3 regions of the Mesorhizobium sp. CO1-1-8 genome follow, and region 3 is predicted to be linked to each of the others. Evidence: riboswitches for the same ligand, from Rfam matches in the RefSeq annotation. Region 3 holds a riboswitch; each other region holds the start of a gene.

Region 1 (6,409 bases), on a different contig from region 3:
GCGGCGGCTTCCGCCGGCGCATAGCCCTTACCCTTCTGGGTGACGACATGGATGAGCACCGGGCCTTCGCCATTGTCACGGACATTTTTCAGGACCGGGATCAGATGCTCTAGATTGTGGCCGTCTATCGGGCCGATGTGATAGAAGCCGAGTTCCTCGAACAGCGTGCCGCCGGTGACGTAGCCGCGCGCATGCTCGACCGCCCGGGTGATCGCACGGTCAGCGCGCTTGCCGAGATAAGAGGTCAGTTTCTTGCCGAAGTCGCGCAGGCCGGCATAGGCCTTGCCCGAGGCCAGACGCGCCAGATAGGCGCTCATCGCGCCGGTCGGCGGCGCGATCGACATGTCGTTGTCGTTGAGGATGACGATCAGCCGTGCATCGAGCGCGCCGGCATTGTTCATCGCCTCGTAGGCCATGCCGGCAGACATGGCGCCGTCGCCGATGACGGCGATGACATTGTTGCGGCCGCCGGAGAGATCGCGGGCGGCGGCCATGCCGAGGCCAGCCGATATCGATGTCGAGGAGTGGGCGGCGCCGAAGGGATCGTACTCGCTCTCGGCGCGGCGGGTGAAGCCGGACAGGCCGCCTTCCTGGCGTAGTGTGCGGATGCGGTCGCGGCGGCCGGTCAGGATCTTGTGCGGATAGGCCTGGTGGCCGACATCCCAGATCAGCCGGTCGTCGGGGGTGTTGAAGACATAGTGCAGCGCCACTGTCAGCTCGACCACGCCAAGCCCGGCGCCAAGATGACCACCCGTGCGCGACACGGCGTCGACCAGCTCGGCGCGAAGCTCGGACGCCAATTGCGGCAGTTCACTCTCGGCAAGCGTGCGCAGGTCGGCCGGGATGCGGACCTTGTCGAGAAGCGGCGTATGCGGCGTTGCGTTCACGGTGCTCGGGCTTTCGGTTGATGGGCGAAATAGGCCGCCGGCTGGCGAAAGTAAATGCGTGTCAGTGACGCGGATCAGGCCGTGGTCTTTTGTTTCTACGCATGTCGTTTCCCCAGAACCGGGCCACCTTGGGCGACAGGCATCAGCTTTCCGGCAGCGGAATAAACTCTTCCTCGTCTCCGGGAACGATGTCGAAGCGGCCCGTCTTCCACTCTTCTTTCGCCTGTTCGATACGCTCCTTGGATGACGAGACGAAATTCCACCAGATATAACGCTTCGAACCAAGAGAGGCGCCGCCGAACAGCATGAAATGCGCCCCGGTCTGCGACGACACGACGATCTCGTCACCGGGACGGAACACCAGCAGCCGTTCGGCTGGGAACACATCACCCGAAATCGAGACCTCGCCCTCCAGCGTGTAAATGGCGCGCTCTTCCGCATCGGCAGGGATTTTCACGCTGGCGCCGGGCGCCAGGCGCAGGTCGGCGTAGAGCGTCTCCGAGTCGGCTCTGACCGGGGACCGCAACCCCTGGAAATCGCCGATGATGATGCGCCCGTTGACGCCTTCGGCATCGATCTCGGGAAGCCTGAGCGCTCCTGTGTTCTCGAACACAGGAGCCACCTCTTCCTTGTCGTCCGGCAGCGCCAGCCATGTCTGCAGGCCGGATACCGACATCGGCGCGCCACGCAGTTCCTCCGGCGTACGCTCCGAATGGACGATGCCGCGGCCGGCGGTCATCAAATTCACGTCGCCGGGCTGAATGACCATTTCGGTGCCGAGTGAGTCGCGGTGCCGGATCTTGCCGTCGAACAGATAGGTGACTGTCGACAGTCCGATATGCGGATGCGGACGGACGTCGAGCGCCTGGCCGGCCCGCAGGATCGCGGGACCCATGCGGTCGAAGAAGATGAACGGCCCGACCAGCCGCCTTTTTGCCGTCGGCAGGGCACGGCGCACCTGAAAACCACCGATGTCCTTGGCGTTCGGGATGACCATCAGCTCGATCTGGTCGCTGGCAAAGGCGTCGCCTGCCTCAGGGTCTTTCCCGGGGAAGAAGCTCATGGAATCTCCTTGTCAGCGTCCAATGGCTGCTTTGACGGCATTAGGCGAACCGGATGGCTGCCTTTGCCCGCAGCTTGGCCGCCACCTCTTCGCGATTACGCGGATGCTGATGGGTTTCCAGGGAATCGAGCAGTTCGCGCGCCGAGGCCGCGATGGCTTCGACGGCATGGTCGAAGGCGTGCTGGTTCTGCTTCGAGGGCCGCGTCGTTCCGCTCAGCTTGCGGACGAACTGAAGAGCCGCGTCGCGCACCTCGTCATTGGTTGCCGGTGGATCAAAATTGAACAGGGTCTTGATGTTTCTGCACATCGCTTCCGTATCTCCTCTTGTCCTTGAGCTGTTTCAATCGGAACGAGTCATATCCTCGATCATGATCATGTCCAAAAACCGGTGAGGCGAGCCATCGTTCGGACCGGGCCTCAATCCGCGTCGAGTGGCTCCGTTCCAACCGGCTTGCCGTCGCGCGACAGCCTGATCTTCTCGACCTTGTCCTCGGCGGCCTTCAGCAGCCGATCGCAATGCGCCTTCAGCGCCTCGCCACGTTCATAGATCCGGATCGACTGGTCGAGCGGCACGTCGCCACGCTCCAGATCATCGACGATCTTCTCCAGCGCATCGAGTGCCTGCTCGAAGCTCATCGCCTTGACGTCTTCGTTGGTCTCACCAGCCATCATTCATCCTTTCATCAGTCGCCCGACATGGGCGGCGACCGAAAATGCCAATCCCTGCAGATCGTAGCCGCCCTCGAGCAGGCTGACGAGCCGGTTGCCGCTGTGGCGTGCGGCGCGCTGCATCAGCTGGCCGGTCGCCCAGTCGAAATCATCCTCGGTCAGATTGATTTCGGCCAGGGGATCGCGGTGATGCGCGTCGAACCCCGCCGAAATGATAATCAGGTCGGGCGCGAAATTGTCGAGCGCGGGCAGGACGCGCGACAGGAAGGCATCGCGAAACACCTCGCTGCCGGTCTGCGGCGCCAAAGGCGCGTTGACGATGTTGCCGGCGCCCGTTTCGTTCTTCGCTCCGGTGCCGGGATAAAGCGGCATCTGGTGTGTCGAGCAATAGAGCACCGACGGATCGTTCCAGAAAATATCCTGCGTGCCATTGCCGTGATGCACGTCCCAATCGACGATGGCGACGCGCTCGACACCGTGTTTCTTCTGCGCATAGCGCGCCGCGATCGCCGCCGTGTTGAACAGGCAAAAGCCCATCGCCGTGGTTTTTTCGGCGTGGTGGCCAGGCGGCCGGGCGGCGACGAAGACATTGTCGGCGCGGCCCGAAAAGACGTCATCAACGGCGGCGTTGGCGGCGCCGATCGCGGTGATCGCCGCTTGCCAGCTCTTCGGACTGGCAGTGGTGTCGGCATCGATGCGGGCAATCCCCTCGTCGGGGATGGCGGCGCGCACGCGGGCGACGAAATCGGCGGGATGCGCGTAGAGGATGGTGGCCTCGTCGCCTTCCGGCGCCTGGATACGATCGAGCCCGGCAAAGGCTTCCTCATCGAGCACGCGCTCGATGGCACGCAGGCGGTCGGGCCGCTCGGGATGTCCGGGCGGCGTGAGATGCTCGAGGAAGATCGGATGGGTGTAGAGACGGGTGGTCATCGTCCTAATCTAGTGACCCGGATCGACAAAGGCCATGCACGGGCGGCCGATGACTGGGGAAAATCGCGACTGCGTCCATTCGCGTCGCCGCAGGCATTGGCCTCGCCGGCGCTTCGGCGTAAGGTCCCTGGTACTGCCTGGTGCCCGCCTGTCTGTTTGTTTTAGCCGCATTCTGCGACGCCAAGTGATTCCACTTGGCTGCAAATGCTCTGGCGGGAGAATCGGGAACACGGTTGAACTCCGTGGCGTGCCCAACGCTGTGAGGGGGACCGCGCCGGTAAATGCCACTGTCGATGACGGGAAGGCACCGGACGCGGGTTGATCCCGAGCCAGAAGACCGGCCTGGCAGGCATCGTCATCCGCATGGTCAGGCGGGTGGCATGGATTGCAATCGCAAGGGGACGAGCGATGCCGGAACATATGACCGCTGCCATTGACGATGGATTTGACCAGAATGCGCGCGATGCGGTCTATCGCGCCATGTTCACGCGGCGTGACGTGCGCAGCCATTTCCTGCCCACCGCGATCGATGACGACGTGCTGGCGCGGCTGCTGCTTGCTGCCCATCACGCGCCATCGGTCGGCTTCATGCAGCCATGGAATTTCATTGTCATTCGTGACATCGAGCGACGCGAAAGGGTGCGCGACCTGTTCCTGGCCGCGCGCGAGCAGGAACTGCCGGCGATCGAGGCGGAAAAACAGGCGCTGTACCGCAAGCTCAAGCTGGAAGGCATCTGCGAGAGCGCGCTCAACATCTGCATCACCTGCGATCGGCAGCGCTCGAAGGGTTCGCCGCTGGGACGCTGGCACAATCCGGAGATGGATCTCTACAGCACCGTCTGCGCGGTGCAGAATTTCTGGCTGGCCGCGCGTGCCGAGGGCGTTGGCGTCGGCTGGGTGAGCATCATCGAGGCTGCGGCGCTAAGGCGGCTGTTGGCCATTCCGGATCACGTAACGCCGGTCGCCTATCTCTGCGTCGGCCGTGTTTCCGAGTTCGCTCCCAAACCGGACCTTGAAACGCACGGCTGGGGACGGCGGCTGCCGCTGCCGGAGCTGATCATGAGCGAGACTTTTTCCGGGCAAGGCGAGACACAGCTCAAATCCACCGTGGCGCGCCTCAACACCGTTTCTGCCGCACCAGACACCATCCGCCCAGCCGATCAGGGTGTCGCGCCGGCCGTGCCCCAGCGCGAACCGCCGAAGGAGGCCAGCGCCTTGTCCTTGAGCTCCCTGAACTTCGACGACGCCTCGGCCAGCCGGGCGTCCCAGGCCGGATCCGGCATCTGGCCCGCGATGGTCTTGAAATAGACCTGCATCAGGCAGGCGATGGCAAAGGGTTCAATGAACGCCGCCTTGAATGCCCAGGCGAAGACGATGGCGAGCACAAAAGCCCACCCGGCGAGTTGGCCAGGCATCAGGAACAGAATCGCACCGGCAGGCGCCAGCATCATCAGAAAGATGATGAACGACACGCCCCACATGATGACCGCCAGCCAGACGGCGTTCTTGACCATGACCTTGCCGTTCTGGGCATAGAGCACGACGCCTTGGCGCGCCGTCTCGAAGGGCGAGGCTGAATTGATGCGGATGTTGTAGCCGAGGATGATCTCGTCGACATAGGTCAGCGACAGGCGGATCACCGTATTGATGAAGGAGACCAGGCCGCTCAGGCCCGGGATCGGCAGGAAGGCGGCGATACCGCCGAGCACGCCGGTGATGGCGCCGATGGCACCCTTGACGAGTTGGTCGACGGCGAAAAGGATGTTGGCCTCGGCAAAACGCTGGGTGACGATATCCTTGGCATAGGCGATCTGATCCTGACCGCCGGGAATGTCGCGGCCGTCGATCAGATGAACCATGACGGCGATGTGGCCGGCCTTGACGATATAGAGGATGTATTCGCGGATCCAGTAGACCGCGATCGAGACGATACCGAAACCGACCACCCCACCCCACAGGGCAAAGGACGGCGACCCGTCGGGATCAGTGGAGATATGGCCGACGCCATAGCCGACCGAAGCGCCGGTGCCGGTCGCCATGATGTAGGCCAGCGTGATGCCGAAATAGACGATCATGCGAAAGACGATGAAAGGCCAGGTCCGCATCATGATGGACACCGACCGGCCGACCTCAAAATCCCACATGTGCCCCGAATCTCCGCCTCAGAGATGGTGGAAGAGGATGAACTCAACCCGGCGATTGTCAATCGCCGGCCCCTGACGCCAAAGGGCGACGAATTTGGGGTAACGGTTTCTTTCGGAGCCTTTCGCCGGCGCGGTGGCTGACGAGCATCAAACGAAAAACCCGCCTGTGCGGCGGGTCACTGGCGCAAATCAGCACCATGGACGAATATGTACCTTAGCTGAGGGCACGGTGTCAAGAAAAAATTCCTATCGCGAACAGCTGCCGGCACGAAAGCTCCGGTGGAAACTTCAATTCGACTGCGGATCCGGCTTCTTGAGCAGGCCTTCGAGCAGTTGCTTGAACGCCGTCACCACCTTCTTCGACGTCGCTTCGGGGTCGTTCGAATTGGCGATCCGTTGCGCTGCCTGGCTGCTCGCTCCGTTGATCAGCCGCGAGGCAGTCTCGGGGTCGAGGCTGGAGACAACGACCCCCTCCTCCTGCAGCGCGGTCAGATGGTCGGTCATTGAAGCGATGCATGCACTGCAATTCGGCCATTGCGCTGGATCTCCCAGCACGGCCGGGCCATCCCGAAACATGATGCGCTGGATTTCCGGCTCCAGCGCCATCTCGATATAGGTCGAGCACTCGTCGACGAAATGTTGCCAGCGGGTCGGCGCTCTCGACGCGACCTCGTTGATGCGCGCCGCCATCTCGCCGTCAATCTGCGCTATGACCG
Region 2 (6,409 bases), on a different contig from region 3:
TCGCCACGGTTCATCCACTGTGGGCGCAGGAATTCAGGACCGACGATATCGAGATCATCCACCCTTGGTCACGAGCAACGCCGGAAGGATCCGAGGTCGCTGCGGGATACCTGACGCTAAAGAACCTTGGCAACTCGGCCGATCGGCTGGTCGCAGCCACTGGCGAGATAGCTGGCATGACGCAGATCCACGAAATGTCCGTCGACGCCAATGGCGTGATGACCATGAAGCGGCTTGGCGAGGGGCTGGAGATCCCGGTCGGCGGCGAAGTCACGCTCAAACCCGGCTCCTTCCACATCATGTTCATGGACCTGAAGAAGCCCGTGAAGGAAGGCCAACCGTTCAAGGGGACCTTAACCTTCGAGAAGGCAGGCACTGTCGAGATCGAATATTCGGTCGATGCGATAGGAGGTGGCGATGACGAGCATGGAGGCTGAGCCCCGCCCTGCGAGGCGTATCGGCTCGATCGTGGCGCTGGCCTGTCTTGCCGTGGTGCTGCTCGGCATCGTGGCAATGGTTGTATGGCCAAGGCTGGTTGAGAAAACCGTGTCGCCGATCGGGGGCCCGTTCACGCTGAGGACCCAGACAGGCGAAATGCTGTCCGACGCGGATCTTCGGGGCAAGCCGTTCGTCATCTTCTTCGGCTTTACCCGCTGCCCCGAAGTGTGTCCGACGACGCTATGGGAAACGACGGAAGCGCTAAAGGGCTTAGGGCCTGAAGCCGACAAGCTTCGGGTGCTGTTCGTCTCCATCGATCCCATCCGAGACACGCCGAAATTCATGGCGCGCTACCTGCAATCGTTCGACAAGCACATCACCGGCCTGACGGGAACAGAAGCCGAAATCGCTGCCGTCGGGAAGGAGTACCGCATCTACTACAAGAGGGTGCCGACAGACGACGGCGACTACACAATGGACCACACGGCGACAATGTTTCTGATGGACGCCGATGGGCAGTTCGTGGGCACGATCTCCTACGGTGAGGAGATGGCGATGCGACTCCAGAAGCTACGCAAGCTCGTCGGAGCAGCAACATGAAGTCGGGCCACACCCAGATTTGCAGGCCATGGCTGGAGGTGGGCTTGACCTTCCTCATCGGCGCGGGGGCGGGCCTGGCCGTCTTTGTGTGGATCGTGACGCAATCCCCCGGATGGTCGCCTTTCTATCTCGACAACGACGGTCCGGGTGTCTTCGACGCCTTTGTGGCCGCGTGGCCGTTCGGCCAGGCCGCCATCCTCTTTCATCATGTGCTGCCCGGCATGGGCCGCGATTGAATAGGGGCGGCCGCGTCCGCGTGGCCGCCTCTTCCATCACGTTAGCAATGGCGGTCACAAGTCCGTCCTACCGGAGAATCATCGATGTCCACCGCAACGCTTGCGGCGCAGCTGGAAACCGCTGTCAGCACCCGGCTCTATCGCGCCATCTGGCGCTGGCACTTCTATGCCGGCCTCTATGTCATCCCGTTCCTGACTGTGCTCGCCTGTACCGGGCTGATCATGGTCTACGGCAACTCAATCGAAACCTTCCTCGGTGCCAAGCACTACGTAGGGCCAGGTGGCGAGCGTGCCTCTTATGAAGCACAGTCGGCGGCCGCCGTCGCCGCGATCCCCGCAGGCACGCTGAAGCTCATGGTCGTGCCACAGGAGGACGACCGAGCCACCGTTTTCATTGTTCAAGGCAACGGCAAGGACAATGTCGTCGCCGTCGATCCGCACGGGCCCAAGGTGTTGGACACGATCGCCAAGGACGACACCTGGTTCTACTGGGCCGACAACATACATGGCACCTTGCTGATGGGTGATGTTGGTGACCGGCTAATCGAAGTCGCGGCCGGTCTCGGTATCGTGCTGATCCTGACCGGTCTCTACATGTGGTGGCCGCGCAATAGCACCTCGCTCGCGCGAGCATTGTTGCCGAACCTGACGCAGGGCGGACGCAGCTTTTGGAAAAACCTGCACGTGTCGCTCGGATTCTACGTCTCGGTCGTTCTGCTTTTCTTTCTGCTCTCCGGCCTGTCATGGACCGGCATTTGGGGCGCCAAGATAGTTCAGGCCTGGAGCACGTTCCCTGCGGCCAAATGGGACAATGTCCCGCTTTCCGATAAGACCCATGCCGGCATGAACCATGGCGCGATGAAGGAAGTCCCCTGGACACTGGAGCAGACTCCAATGCCGAAGTCCGGCTCACAGGCGGGCACCGCCGGATTGGAAACGGGGACTGTCAATCTCGATACGGTTGCCGCCTACGCCCATGCCAACGGCTTTACCGAGCAGTTCCGCATCAACGCGCCGCAGGACGCGGGTGGCGTCTACACGGTTTCGGCCGACTCCATGAATGCCGACACCCATAATCCTTTTGGCGACCGTACCATCCATATCGATCGCTACAGCGGCAAGATTCTGGCCGACGTGCGCTTCGCCGACTATGGGTTGGCCGGCAAGGCGATGGCAGTCGGCATTGCCTTACACCAAGCCAATCTCGGGTGGTGGAATACTGCGCTCAACCTACTCTTTTGCCTCTCCGTCATCGCCATGGCGCTCTCGGGCGTCCTTATGTGGTGGAAGCGCAGGCCGGCGGGGCGGCTGGGCGCGCCTCTCTACCCCCGCAACTACAGGATCCCGGTAGCCGTCCTGGCGATCGCTATTGCGGTTTCCATCATCTTCCCGCTGACCGGACTGGGCATCCTGGCCTTTGCCATTATTGATTTCCTGTTGCCCAAGCGTCTGAAGGAGGCAGGTTTCCAGGCAGCGAGGGCTTGAGGACCGTCGACTGACACTCTCATTGACGAATGTGAGCTGGTAGAATGCCAGCCTCCTCGTCTCTCACTTGGTGCGCATGGTTTCCGAACGCACCCGTTCGGAAGTGGGAATGGGCAGGCCGAACCGGCCGAAACCCGACCGCCCCGCGACGTTATGCGAAGAGCAGCCTTTCGAGAAAGTCACTGGCGACCCGGTCGGGGAGCTGGGAAGACGAAAGGTCTCGGAGACGCTCGAGTCAGGAGACTGGCCGTGCGCATCGATCAACCCAAACGTCGTCGGGTGCGGCGGCAAAGGAGAACGATATGCATATCGAACCTGGACTTGTGAGCGATTCAAAGATCTGGTTGAGCTACCTCACCGCCGCTGGCGCTGGCGCCTACTCGATCAAGCTTGCCTGGCGCAGCGTGACGGAGAGCGGCCCCTTGCCACTCCTCCTGCGCAGCTTCATGACGACGGCTCTTGTATTCTGCTTTTTCGAGGTGTTGCCGCACTATTCCGTCGGCGTTTCGGAGGTGCATCTGATCCTCGGTTCGACGTTGTTTCTGATCTTTGGCGCCGCGCCTGCAGCGATCGGATTGGCCCTAGGCCTGCTGGCCCAGGGCCTGTTCTTTGCCTCGTTCGATCTCCCTCAGTACGGGATGAACATAACGACGCTGCTCGTACCGCTCTTTGGACTGACAGCCTTGGCGGGCAGGATCATCGCGCCGGCGACGCCCTATATCGACCTGAAGTACAGACAAGCCCTGGCGCTCTCGACCAGCTACCAAGCCGGTATCGTCGCATGGGTCGCATTCTGGGCGCTCTATGGACAGGGTTTCGGTGCTGACAACGTCCATTCCATTGCAGCGTTCGGCGGAGCATACATGCTGGTGATAATCGTCGAACCGCTCGCCGACCTCGCCGTTCTGGCATGCGCCAGAACTGTTGTCGCTCTGCGCGGCAGCGCTTTCATCGAACGTCGGCTCTACAATCCGGCTTGATCGATTTTACTAAAGGGGATCGTCTCCGGATTGAAATGGCGGCAGGCATTCCTGCCGCCATTTCGCGTCAATCGATTGGTCTGGTGATCCCCCCACAATGTCGAAATTTTTCTTTAGCTCCCGCCGCAACCCTGCGCATGGACTGAGTGAGAACTATGTCGATGCCTTCGCGGGGGCGGGTTAGTAGATCCACGGCACCGATGATGGTCGCGCTGGACAGTCTCGTCATTTGCCTGACACTGCTGACCCAGTATTGCGCCAGCCTGCAGGGGAAGTGGATGTGATGATGTGGGAACAGCACACGATTCTGGAAGGCAAAGTTCACGTCTATGGGCGTTGCCGCGACTTCTCCAGGACGCGGCATTCGTCTGCGGTGTTGATCGCTCACAGGATGTGGTGAGCGCTGCCGCCCGCCAGTTCGGTGATGCAGTGCGCGCCGGACGAGCCGAGTTCCGCGTCGGGACGGTCGAAAAACTGCCCTTGCCGGATGCCACATTCGACAAAGCCCTCAGCGTCCACACAGTATACTTCTGACAGAGCCTTAGAGCTGGATCCGCGGAGCTCGCACGAGTTCTCGCGCCGGGTGGGCGATTCGTGTTGGGCTTCCTTCCAAGGCGTATATGGACCGGATGAACATGCCAGAAGATATCTTTACCTCGCGCGAGCCGGACGAGGTCATTGCAGCCTTGCAAGATGCCGGGTTCAGCGACACCGAGGTACGAAGGCCGAACTCGGAAACGGAATGGCTCGTTGCGACAGGTGTGCGAAGATGAGCTGACCACGCGGAGCAAAATTCGAGCGATCCATGGCGGCTTGCCGAGGAAGATCATCGGCCGCGTTTTTTTCGATGGCATGAGTGGCGGTTCTCCGCCTCGGCTACCCAACATCCTGACCACGATCGCCGTACTTATAGGTGAGGCCAATCCGCACTTCGTTTATCGACAGATCGGCGCCGAAGGGAGTAAATATGCTTCTATCGGCACGCTCGGTCCCAAAATCGGTATAGCGATATTCAGCACGTCCAATCAGGCCATCCGTAAAAGTTAGGTGACACCCGCACCGATTGCCGATCCGGGCTAGGCATTCTCGATTCAGCGCCGCTGACAGTGTTGTCGACATCATATTTGCGAACGCAACGGTTTTGGAACCACGGCACGAATAAGGCCACCCAGCTGGCGGATTGGCTGCCAGGGAACTAACGCCTGTGAGTTCAGTCGGCTCGCTGTTTTCAACTCTTGTCAAAGCGATTTAGAGACGCGATACCGCCAGCAAGTTAGAAATGCGACAGTGATGCGCCTACCTGGCACGACCTAAGCGCCCGATCGGGCGTCAGCTGGTCGGGATTGCACAGCCCGATCGGGGGCGATCAATCTTGGCTTCTTCGGCTTTAGCTTTGAGAGCCTGTCGACGCACAGACCCGAGGAAACGGGATGCGCGACGGCCAGCTTGAGAACCGACTGGGCCAAGCTCCTGACCTCGATGGACTTGATCTTGAGCATCGGATCGGGCACGTGGTTGGTCGTCCGCGCCAGCCACCACCGGTTACATCACATAGCGGACAACCAGGAATCTGTCCGCTGCAGCCTATCATGGATATCTCTCTCTGGCTGGCGCACAAGCGGCGCGCGCTCACCCTTGCTGCCGATGGCGCCGATTTCCTTATGAACCGCGTCGCCGAGGATCTCGCCGACCGGCTGGGCGCCGTCGAGCGCAGGTTCGGCAAGGCGGCGGTGCTGTTTTGCCAGAAGCCGGCCGCGGCCGGCGTGCTCGCCGCGAGCGGCAAGGTGCAGGACATCGTCCGCGTCGAGACGGACGCGGCTTTCCTGGATGGTGCCCCCGGCTTGGTCGCGCCGCTGGAAACCGTGCCGTTCGAGCCGCAAAGCCTTGACTTGGCGGTGTCGCTTCTGTCGCTGCAGGCGATGAACGACATCCCCGGCATGTTGATCCAGATCCGCCGCGCGCTGCGGCCGGACGGACTTTTCCTCGGCGCCTTCGCCGGCGCCGGCACGCTCGGTGAGCTGCGCGAAAGCCTGCTTGCGGCCGAGATCGAGCTCTACGGCGGCGCCAGCCCGCGTGTCATCCCCTTCACCGACGTACGCGATGCCGGTGCGCTTTTACAGCGCGCCGGTCTCGCCTTGCCGGTGGCCGATGTCGAGACCGTGACGGTGCGCTATGCCAATTTGTTTGCCCTGATGGCCGATCTGCGCGCCATGGGCGAAACCAGCGCGCTGGCCGATCGCAGCCGGCGACCGGGCTCACGCAGGCTGTTTGCCCGGGCCGCGGAAATCTACGCGGAGCGTTTTTCCGACCCCGACGGCCGGATCCGGGCAAGCTTTTCGTTGGTCTGGATGTCCGGTTGGGCGCCCGATGCATCGCAGCAAAAGCCGCTGAAACCTGGTTCAGCCAAGGTCTCGCTGAAGACGGTATTGGAAAATCCTAGGGAAAGCTGAGCTGTCCGGTCAAAGCTGGAAAGGCGCTTGCTACCCAGCAGTATTTAAGTAGCCGAGATCATCATTCCGCAGCTTCCAGCCTCGCCAGCGCCTGCTCTCGCCGGGCGATCACGGCGGGATCGTTTATGAAATCCGTCCGTCGACCAGGCTTGCGGCCATGCTTTACATAGCTATTGCTCTGGCTGCCATCGGGGATGCCAAACAGGTGGTTCGTCTGCCC
Region 3 (6,409 bases):
CGACCTCACCAAACACGATGTCGAGGGAGCCGAGAACGGCGGTGACGTCGGCCAGCATGTGGCCGCGGCAGAGGAAATCCATCGCCTGCAGATGCGCGAAACCCGGCGCGCGCAGCTTGCAGCGGTAGGGCTTGTTGGAGCCGTCGGAAACCAGATAGACGCCGAATTCGCCCTTCGGCGCCTCGACCGCGGCGTAAACCTCGCCGGCCGGCACGCGATAACCCTCGGTGTACAGCTTGAAGTGATGGATCAGCGCTTCCATCGAGCGCTTCATCGCCTGGCGCTTGGGCGGCACCACCTTGCCGTCGAGATTCGACACCGGGCCGGTGCTTTCCTTGCCGAGCAGGAGATCGACGCACTGGCGCATGATCTTCGCCGACTGGCGCATTTCTTCCATGCGCACGAGGTAGCGATCGAAACAGTCGCCGTTCTTGCCGATCGGAATGTCGAAATCCATTTCCGAATAGCATTCATAGGGCTGCGACTTGCGCAGGTCCCAGGCAGCGCCCGAACCGCGCACCATGACCCCCGAAAAACCCCAGGCCCAGGCATCGGCCAGCGAAACGGTGCCGATGTCGACATTGCGCTGCTTGAAGATGCGGTTGCCGGTCAGCAGCTGATCGAGGTCATCGATCGACTTCAGGAACGGATCGATCCACTTGCCGATGTCCTCGACCAGCTTCTGCGGCAGATCCTGATGGACGCCGCCGGGGCGGAAATAGGCGGCATGCATGCGCGAGCCGGAGGCGCGCTCATAGAACACCATCAGCTTTTCGCGCTCGACGAAGCCCCACAGCGGCGGCGTCAGCGCGCCGACGTCCATAGCCTGCGTCGTCACATTGAGGATGTGCGACATGATGCGGCCGATTTCGCAATAGAGCACGCGGATCAGCTGCCCGCGCTTCGGCACCTCAATGCCGAGCAGGCGCTCGGCGGCGAGCGCGAAGGCGTGCTCCTGGTTCATCGGCGCGCAATAGTCGAGCCGGTCGAGATAAGGGATCGCCTGCAGATAAGTCTTGGCCTCGATCAGCTTTTCGGTGCCGCGATGCAGCAGGCCAATATGCGGATCGACGCGATCGACGACTTCGCCGTCCAGCTCCAGCACAAGGCGCAAAACGCCGTGCGCCGCAGGGTGTTGCGGGCCGAAATTGATGTTGAAGTTACGGACGGAGGTTTCAGCCATTTACTGCTTTGCCTTCTCGTCACCCGGCAGCACGTAATCCGTACCTTCCCACGGGGACAAAAAATCGAAATTGCGGAATTCCTGCTTTAGCTCGACCGGCTCATAGATGACGCGCTTGGCCTCGTCGTCGTAGCGAACTTCGACAAAGCCGGTCAGCGGGAAATCCTTGCGCAGCGGATGGCCTTCGAAACCGTAGTCGGTCAGCAGGCGACGAAGATCGGGATGGCCCGAGAACAGCACGCCATAGAGATCGTAGGTCTCGCGCTCGAACCAGTCGGCGCCAGGGAACACGCCGGTGATCGACGGCACCATGGTTTCCTCGTCGGCCTGCACCTTGACGCGGATGCGCACATTCTGCTTCGGCGACAACAGATGATAGACGACGTCGAAGCGCTTGACCCGCGACGGATAGTCGGCGCCGCAGACGTCGATGATCGAGATGAACTGGCAGCGCGCGTCGTCGCGCAGGAAGGTCATCACCTCGACCAGGTCGCGCGGCTCGACGTGAACGGTAAGCTCGCCATAGGCAAGCACCGCGTCACTAAAGCGGCCAGGCAGCTTCTCGCCGAGATAGGTCGACAGTTCGCTCAGGGATGCGGTCATGGATTTACCGTTCGATCGTGCCGGTGCGGCGGATCTTCTTCTGCAGGAGAAGAATGCCGTAGAGCAGCGCTTCGGCGCTCGGCGGACAGCCGGGCACATAGATGTCGACCGGCACGATGCGGTCGCAGCCGCGCACCACCGAATAGGAATAGTGGTAATAGCCGCCGCCATTGGCGCAGGAGCCCATCGAGATGACGTAGCGCGGCTCCGGCATCTGGTCGTAGACCTTGCGCAGCGCCGGCGCCATCTTGTTGGTCAGCGTTCCGGCCACGATCATGATGTCGGACTGGCGCGGAGACGCGCGCGGCGCAACACCGAAGCGCTCCGAGTCGTAGCGCGGCATCGAAGTGTGGATCATCTCCACCGCGCAGCAGGCGAGACCGAAGGTCATGAACATCAGCGAGCCGCTGCGCGCCCAGGTGATCAGCGCTTCCGTCGAGGTAACGAGAAAGCCCTTGTCGGCCAGTTCGTTGTTGATCTCGAGGAAAAAGGGATCATCCTCCCCCACCGGCCTGCCGGTGTTGGGATCGATGATACCCCTAGGCTTCGGCGCGACGAGGGTGCCTGAACTGTCGTTCAATCCCATTCCAGCGCTCCTTTTTTCCATTCATAGGCAAAGCCGATGGTCAGCACCGCCAAAAACACCATCATCGACCAGAAACCGAGCATGCCGATCTTCGAAAACGACACCGCCCATGGAAACAGGAAGGCCACTTCCAGGTCGAAGATGATGAACAGGATCGACACCAGGTAGAAGCGGATATCGAACTTCATGCGGGCGTCGTCGAACGAGTTGAAACCGCATTCATAGGCGGAAAGCTTTTCAGGATCGGGATTGCGGTAGGCCACCAGGAAGGGCGCGGCCAGCAGCGCCAGGCCGACAACCAGCGCCACGCCTATGAACAGGACGATGGGCAGGTATGAGCTCAAGAGTGCGTTCATGCTCGGCTTTCCGTTGGCGCCAATCCATTTTGATTACAGCACCGGACCCTAATGCGGAAGCGTGACAGTTTAACCGCTGAACCGTTTTAAGGGCCTATGCTGCAACGCGGCGAGGGTTAGCGCAGCACTTCCAGCGAAGCAAGTCAAACCTTGTTCAAAACACCGACCTGGACGGCATATCGCGGCAAACTGGTCCGATCCGCTCCTGTTTGATTTCCTTCTCTTTTTACTCCACTTTTCTCTCCTGACATGAATGCCGCCAAAACCCTGCTAGCATGGGTTGGAATCAGCCATTCGACCCTCGGTCAGAACACTTCAAAGTGATACTTGCATGAAGGAAAAGATCTCGCTCCCCATGGCCCGGCGCATCGCGCTTGCCGCCCAGGGGTTTCTCGATCCCCGCCCGACCGGCACTCCCGACCGCCGGCATTTCGCCCGCACGCTCTCCCGCACCGGCCTGTTGCAGATCGATTCCGTCAGCGCGGTGGTGCGCGCTCATTATATGCCGCTCTATTCCCGGCTTGGCCCCTACCCGCTCTCGCTCCTCGACAATGCCGCGGTTACACGCAAGCGCACGGTGTTCGAATACTGGGCGCACGAGGCCTCCTTCCTGCCGGTCGAGACCTACCCGCTGATGCGCTGGCGCATGGAGCGCGCGGAGCGCGGCGAGGAAATGTATCTGGGCCTCGCCAAATGGGGCCGCGAACACGCCGCCTATATCGAGGAGATCTACCGCCAGGTCGCCGAGCGCGGCCCGATCGCCGCTTCCGCGCTGGAAGGCCAGAAAGGTTCGGGCGGCTGGTGGGGCTGGAGCCATGCCAAGCATGCCTTCGAATGGCTGTTCTGGGCCGGGCGCATCACCACGGCGCACCGGCGCGGCTTCGAACGCTTCTATGACCTGCCCGAACGCGTGCTGCCGCAGGCGGTCCTCGATCTGCCGGTGCCGACGCCTGAGGACGCGCACCGCGAATTGCTGCGCATTTCCGCCCGCGCCCACGGCGTGGCGACATCGGGCGACTTGCGCGATTATTTTCGCCTGTCGCCCGCCGACATGAAAGGCAGGCTGGAGGAACTGGTTGAAACCGGCGAACTGCTGCCGGTAAGCGTCGAAGGTTGGGACAAACCGGCCTATCTTCACCGGGACGCCCGCCTGCCACGCAAAATCGAGGCTCGCGCCCTGCTGGCACCCTTCGATCCGGTCGTCTTCGAACGCTCGCGCACGGAGCGGCTGTTCGACTTCCACTACCGCATCGAGATCTACACGCCAGCCGACAAGCGGCAGTACGGCTATTATGTCCTGCCCTTCCTGCTCGGCGACAGGATCGTGGCGCGCGTCGATCTCAAGGCCGATCGCCCGGCAAGCGTGCTACGCGTCCATGCGGCCTATGCTGAGCCCGGTGCGCCGGCCGAAACAGCTGCTCAGCTGTTTGAGGAATTGAAGCAGATGCAAGGTTGGCTCGGGCTCGAACGCATCGAAGTGACGTCCGCCGGTGACTTGGGTCCGGCGCTGGCCGACCTGACCGTGTCGTAAGCTCGCGTTGACACCGCTGCCCGCAAAAGCCTAAATCCGTTCCAGACGGTCTCTTCTCTTCAACGAGAGGAGCCAAGAGGGAATGCGGTGCGGGACAAAATCCCAAATCCGCGGCTGTCCCCGCAACTGTAAGCGAAGAGCCAAGGCCGAAAGCCACTGGGAGTTCCCGGGAAGGCGGCTACCCAAGGCGATGACTCGCGAGCCAGGAGACCTGCCGTCTGCGACTGTAGAATCCGATCGCCCGGCGGGTTTCCGGGCAAGGAGCCCGATCTTTGGACCACGACAGCAGTTCTTCGGCTGGCACAGCGGATATTTCGTCCGGCCATGATGATGCCTTGGCCGGCGTCACCATCATCGTCTGCGCCTCCTGCCGCGATGAAACCGGTTCCGACGCTCATCCCCGCGCCGGCGAATTGCTGGCGGACGACACGCGCCGCGCCGCATCCGGCGAAAACATCCGCATCCGCAGCGTCGAATGCCTCGGCAATTGCAAGCGCCGCTTGAGCGCCGCCATCCTGCGCGACGGTTGCTGGAGCTATGTCTTCGGCGACCTGACCGCAACCAGCGGCGCCGATCTCGTCACCGGAGCCAAACTCTTCGCCACTTCGAAGGACGGCCTGATTCCATGGCGCGGCCGCCCCGATAGCCTCAAGCGCGGCCTCGTTGCCCGCATCCCTCCCCTCGACATGCTGAAGGACTGACCATGACCGCTTCCCTCTCCCGCGTTCCCTGCACCGTCGTCACCGGCTTCCTCGGCGCCGGCAAGACGACGCTGGTCCGCCATCTGCTGGAAAACGCCGGCGGCAAGCGCATTGCCATCATCGTCAACGAATTCGGCGACATCGGCATCGACGGCGAGATTCTGAAGGGATGCGGCATCGACACCTGTCCGGAAGAAAACATCGTCGAACTGGCCAATGGCTGCATCTGCTGCACCGTCGCCGACGATTTCGTGCCCGCGCTCGACAAGATCCTGTCGCTGACGCCGAAGGTCGACCACATCCTGATCGAGACCTCCGGCCTCGCTTTGCCCAAGCCGCTGGTGCAAGCCTTCCAGTGGCCGAGCGTGAAGAGCCGCGTCACAGTCGATGGCGTCATCGCCGTGGTCGACGGGCCGGCGCTGGCCGAGGGCCGCGTCGCCAACGACATGGACGCCTTGCAGGCGCAGCGCGCCCAGGACGAGACACTCGACCACGACGACCCGGTGGAAGAAGTGTTCGAGGATCAGATCGCCTGCGCCGACCTGATCATCCTGTCGAAGAGCGACCTGATGGACGCCGCCGGCACCGCCCGCGCCAATGCCATCATTGGCGAACACTCCGCCCGCGCAGTGAAGATCGTGCCGACGTCGCATGGCAAGGTCGATCCCTCCGTGTTGCTCGGGCTCGGTCTGGCCGTCGAGGACGACATCGAGAACCGCAAGTCCCATCATGACGGCGCATTCGACCACGAGCATGACGACTTCGACACGTTCATTGTCGACATTGCCTCGATCGCCAATCCCGATGAACTGGCAAAGCGTGTCGCCACGGTCGCCGAAGAAGAAAACGTGCTGCGCGTAAAAGGCTTCGTCGAGGTCGGCGGCAAGCCGATGCGGCTTTTGCTGCAGGCCGTCGGGCCGCGCGTCAATCACTATTACGACCGCGCCTGGACCGCGCAGGACGACCGCCGTTCGCGCCTCGTCGTCATCGGCCTGAAGGGGCTGAACCGCCCGGCGATCGAGCGTATACTTGCCGGCTGATTTCGGACACGGGTTGCGATGCACATCCTCACCACGACATCCGCCTCGCTCGACGACCTCGCCGAGCCGGTCGATCTGCGGCAGACGCCGGCGGATATCGTGGCCCTGTCCTTCACCGACAGCGATCTCGCCGGACTGGCGGCAGCGTGGAAGGCCGACGCCGGCCGACTGCCCTCGATGCGGCTGGCGGCGCTGCGTGACCTGCGCCATCCCATGTCCGTCGATCTCTGGGTGGACAGCGTCGCCCGCCATGCCAAGATCATCCTCGTGCGCATCCTCGGCGGCTACGACTGGTGGCGCTACGGCTGCGACCAGCTCGCCTCGACCGCCCGCGAACGCGGCATAAAACTGGCACTGCTGCCCGGCGAATGCCGCGACGAGGATCTGCGCCTGATCGAAGCCTCGACGC

Evidence for each region. A riboswitch is a leader RNA that binds a small molecule or an ion and turns the genes downstream of it on or off. The one in region 3 is predicted to bind cobalamin.
Region 1: linked by a shared signal. The riboswitch ahead of bluB (5,6-dimethylbenzimidazole synthase) and the one ahead of LB558_RS12495 (DUF1636 family protein) in region 3 are both predicted to bind cobalamin.
Region 2: linked by a shared signal. The riboswitch ahead of LB558_RS07425 (energy-coupling factor ABC transporter permease) and the one ahead of LB558_RS12495 (DUF1636 family protein) in region 3 are both predicted to bind cobalamin.

Annotation. Positions count from the first base shown of each region.
Region 1 covers NZ_JAIUGZ010000002.1:404,637-411,045, reverse strand. Annotated here, with positions in the region: gene dxs (1-deoxy-D-xylulose-5-phosphate synthase) at 1-887, opposite strand, end outside; gene LB558_RS05350 (pirin family protein) at 1,030-1,950, opposite strand; gene LB558_RS05345 (DUF2277 domain-containing protein) at 1,991-2,257, opposite strand; gene LB558_RS05340 (exodeoxyribonuclease VII small subunit) at 2,368-2,619, opposite strand; gene LB558_RS05335 (histone deacetylase family protein) at 2,623-3,549, opposite strand; cobalamin riboswitch at 3,728-3,910, shown strand; partial or broken gene bluB (5,6-dimethylbenzimidazole synthase) at 3,913-4,539, shown strand; gene LB558_RS05325 (hypothetical protein) at 4,710-5,693, opposite strand; gene LB558_RS05320 (TetR/AcrR family transcriptional regulator) at 5,982-6,409, opposite strand, start outside.
Region 2 covers NZ_JAIUGZ010000003.1:206,858-213,266, reverse strand. Annotated here, with positions in the region: gene LB558_RS07445 (copper chaperone PCu(A)C) at 1-437, shown strand, start outside; gene LB558_RS07440 (SCO family protein) at 418-1,038, shown strand; gene LB558_RS07435 (hypothetical protein) at 1,083-1,274, shown strand; gene LB558_RS07430 (PepSY-associated TM helix domain-containing protein) at 1,359-2,759, shown strand; cobalamin riboswitch at 2,820-3,026, shown strand; gene LB558_RS07425 (energy-coupling factor ABC transporter permease) at 3,062-3,739, shown strand; gene LB558_RS33160 (methyltransferase domain-containing protein) at 4,028-4,273, shown strand; gene LB558_RS07415 (hypothetical protein) at 4,490-4,786, shown strand; gene LB558_RS07410 (methyltransferase domain-containing protein) at 5,317-6,189, shown strand; partial or broken gene LB558_RS07405 (ISNCY family transposase) at 6,251-6,409, opposite strand, start outside.
Region 3 covers NZ_JAIUGZ010000005.1:186,448-192,856, forward strand. Annotated here, with positions in the region: gene LB558_RS12470 (NADH-quinone oxidoreductase subunit D) at 1-1,183, opposite strand, end outside; gene LB558_RS12475 (NADH-quinone oxidoreductase subunit C) at 1,184-1,786, opposite strand; gene LB558_RS12480 (NuoB/complex I 20 kDa subunit family protein) at 1,791-2,372, opposite strand; gene LB558_RS12485 (NADH-quinone oxidoreductase subunit A) at 2,363-2,728, opposite strand; gene LB558_RS12490 (winged helix-turn-helix domain-containing protein) at 3,060-4,259, shown strand; cobalamin riboswitch at 4,289-4,493, shown strand; gene LB558_RS12495 (DUF1636 family protein) at 4,532-4,960, shown strand; gene cobW (cobalamin biosynthesis protein CobW) at 4,963-6,000, shown strand; gene LB558_RS12505 (cobaltochelatase subunit CobN) at 6,019-6,409, shown strand, end outside.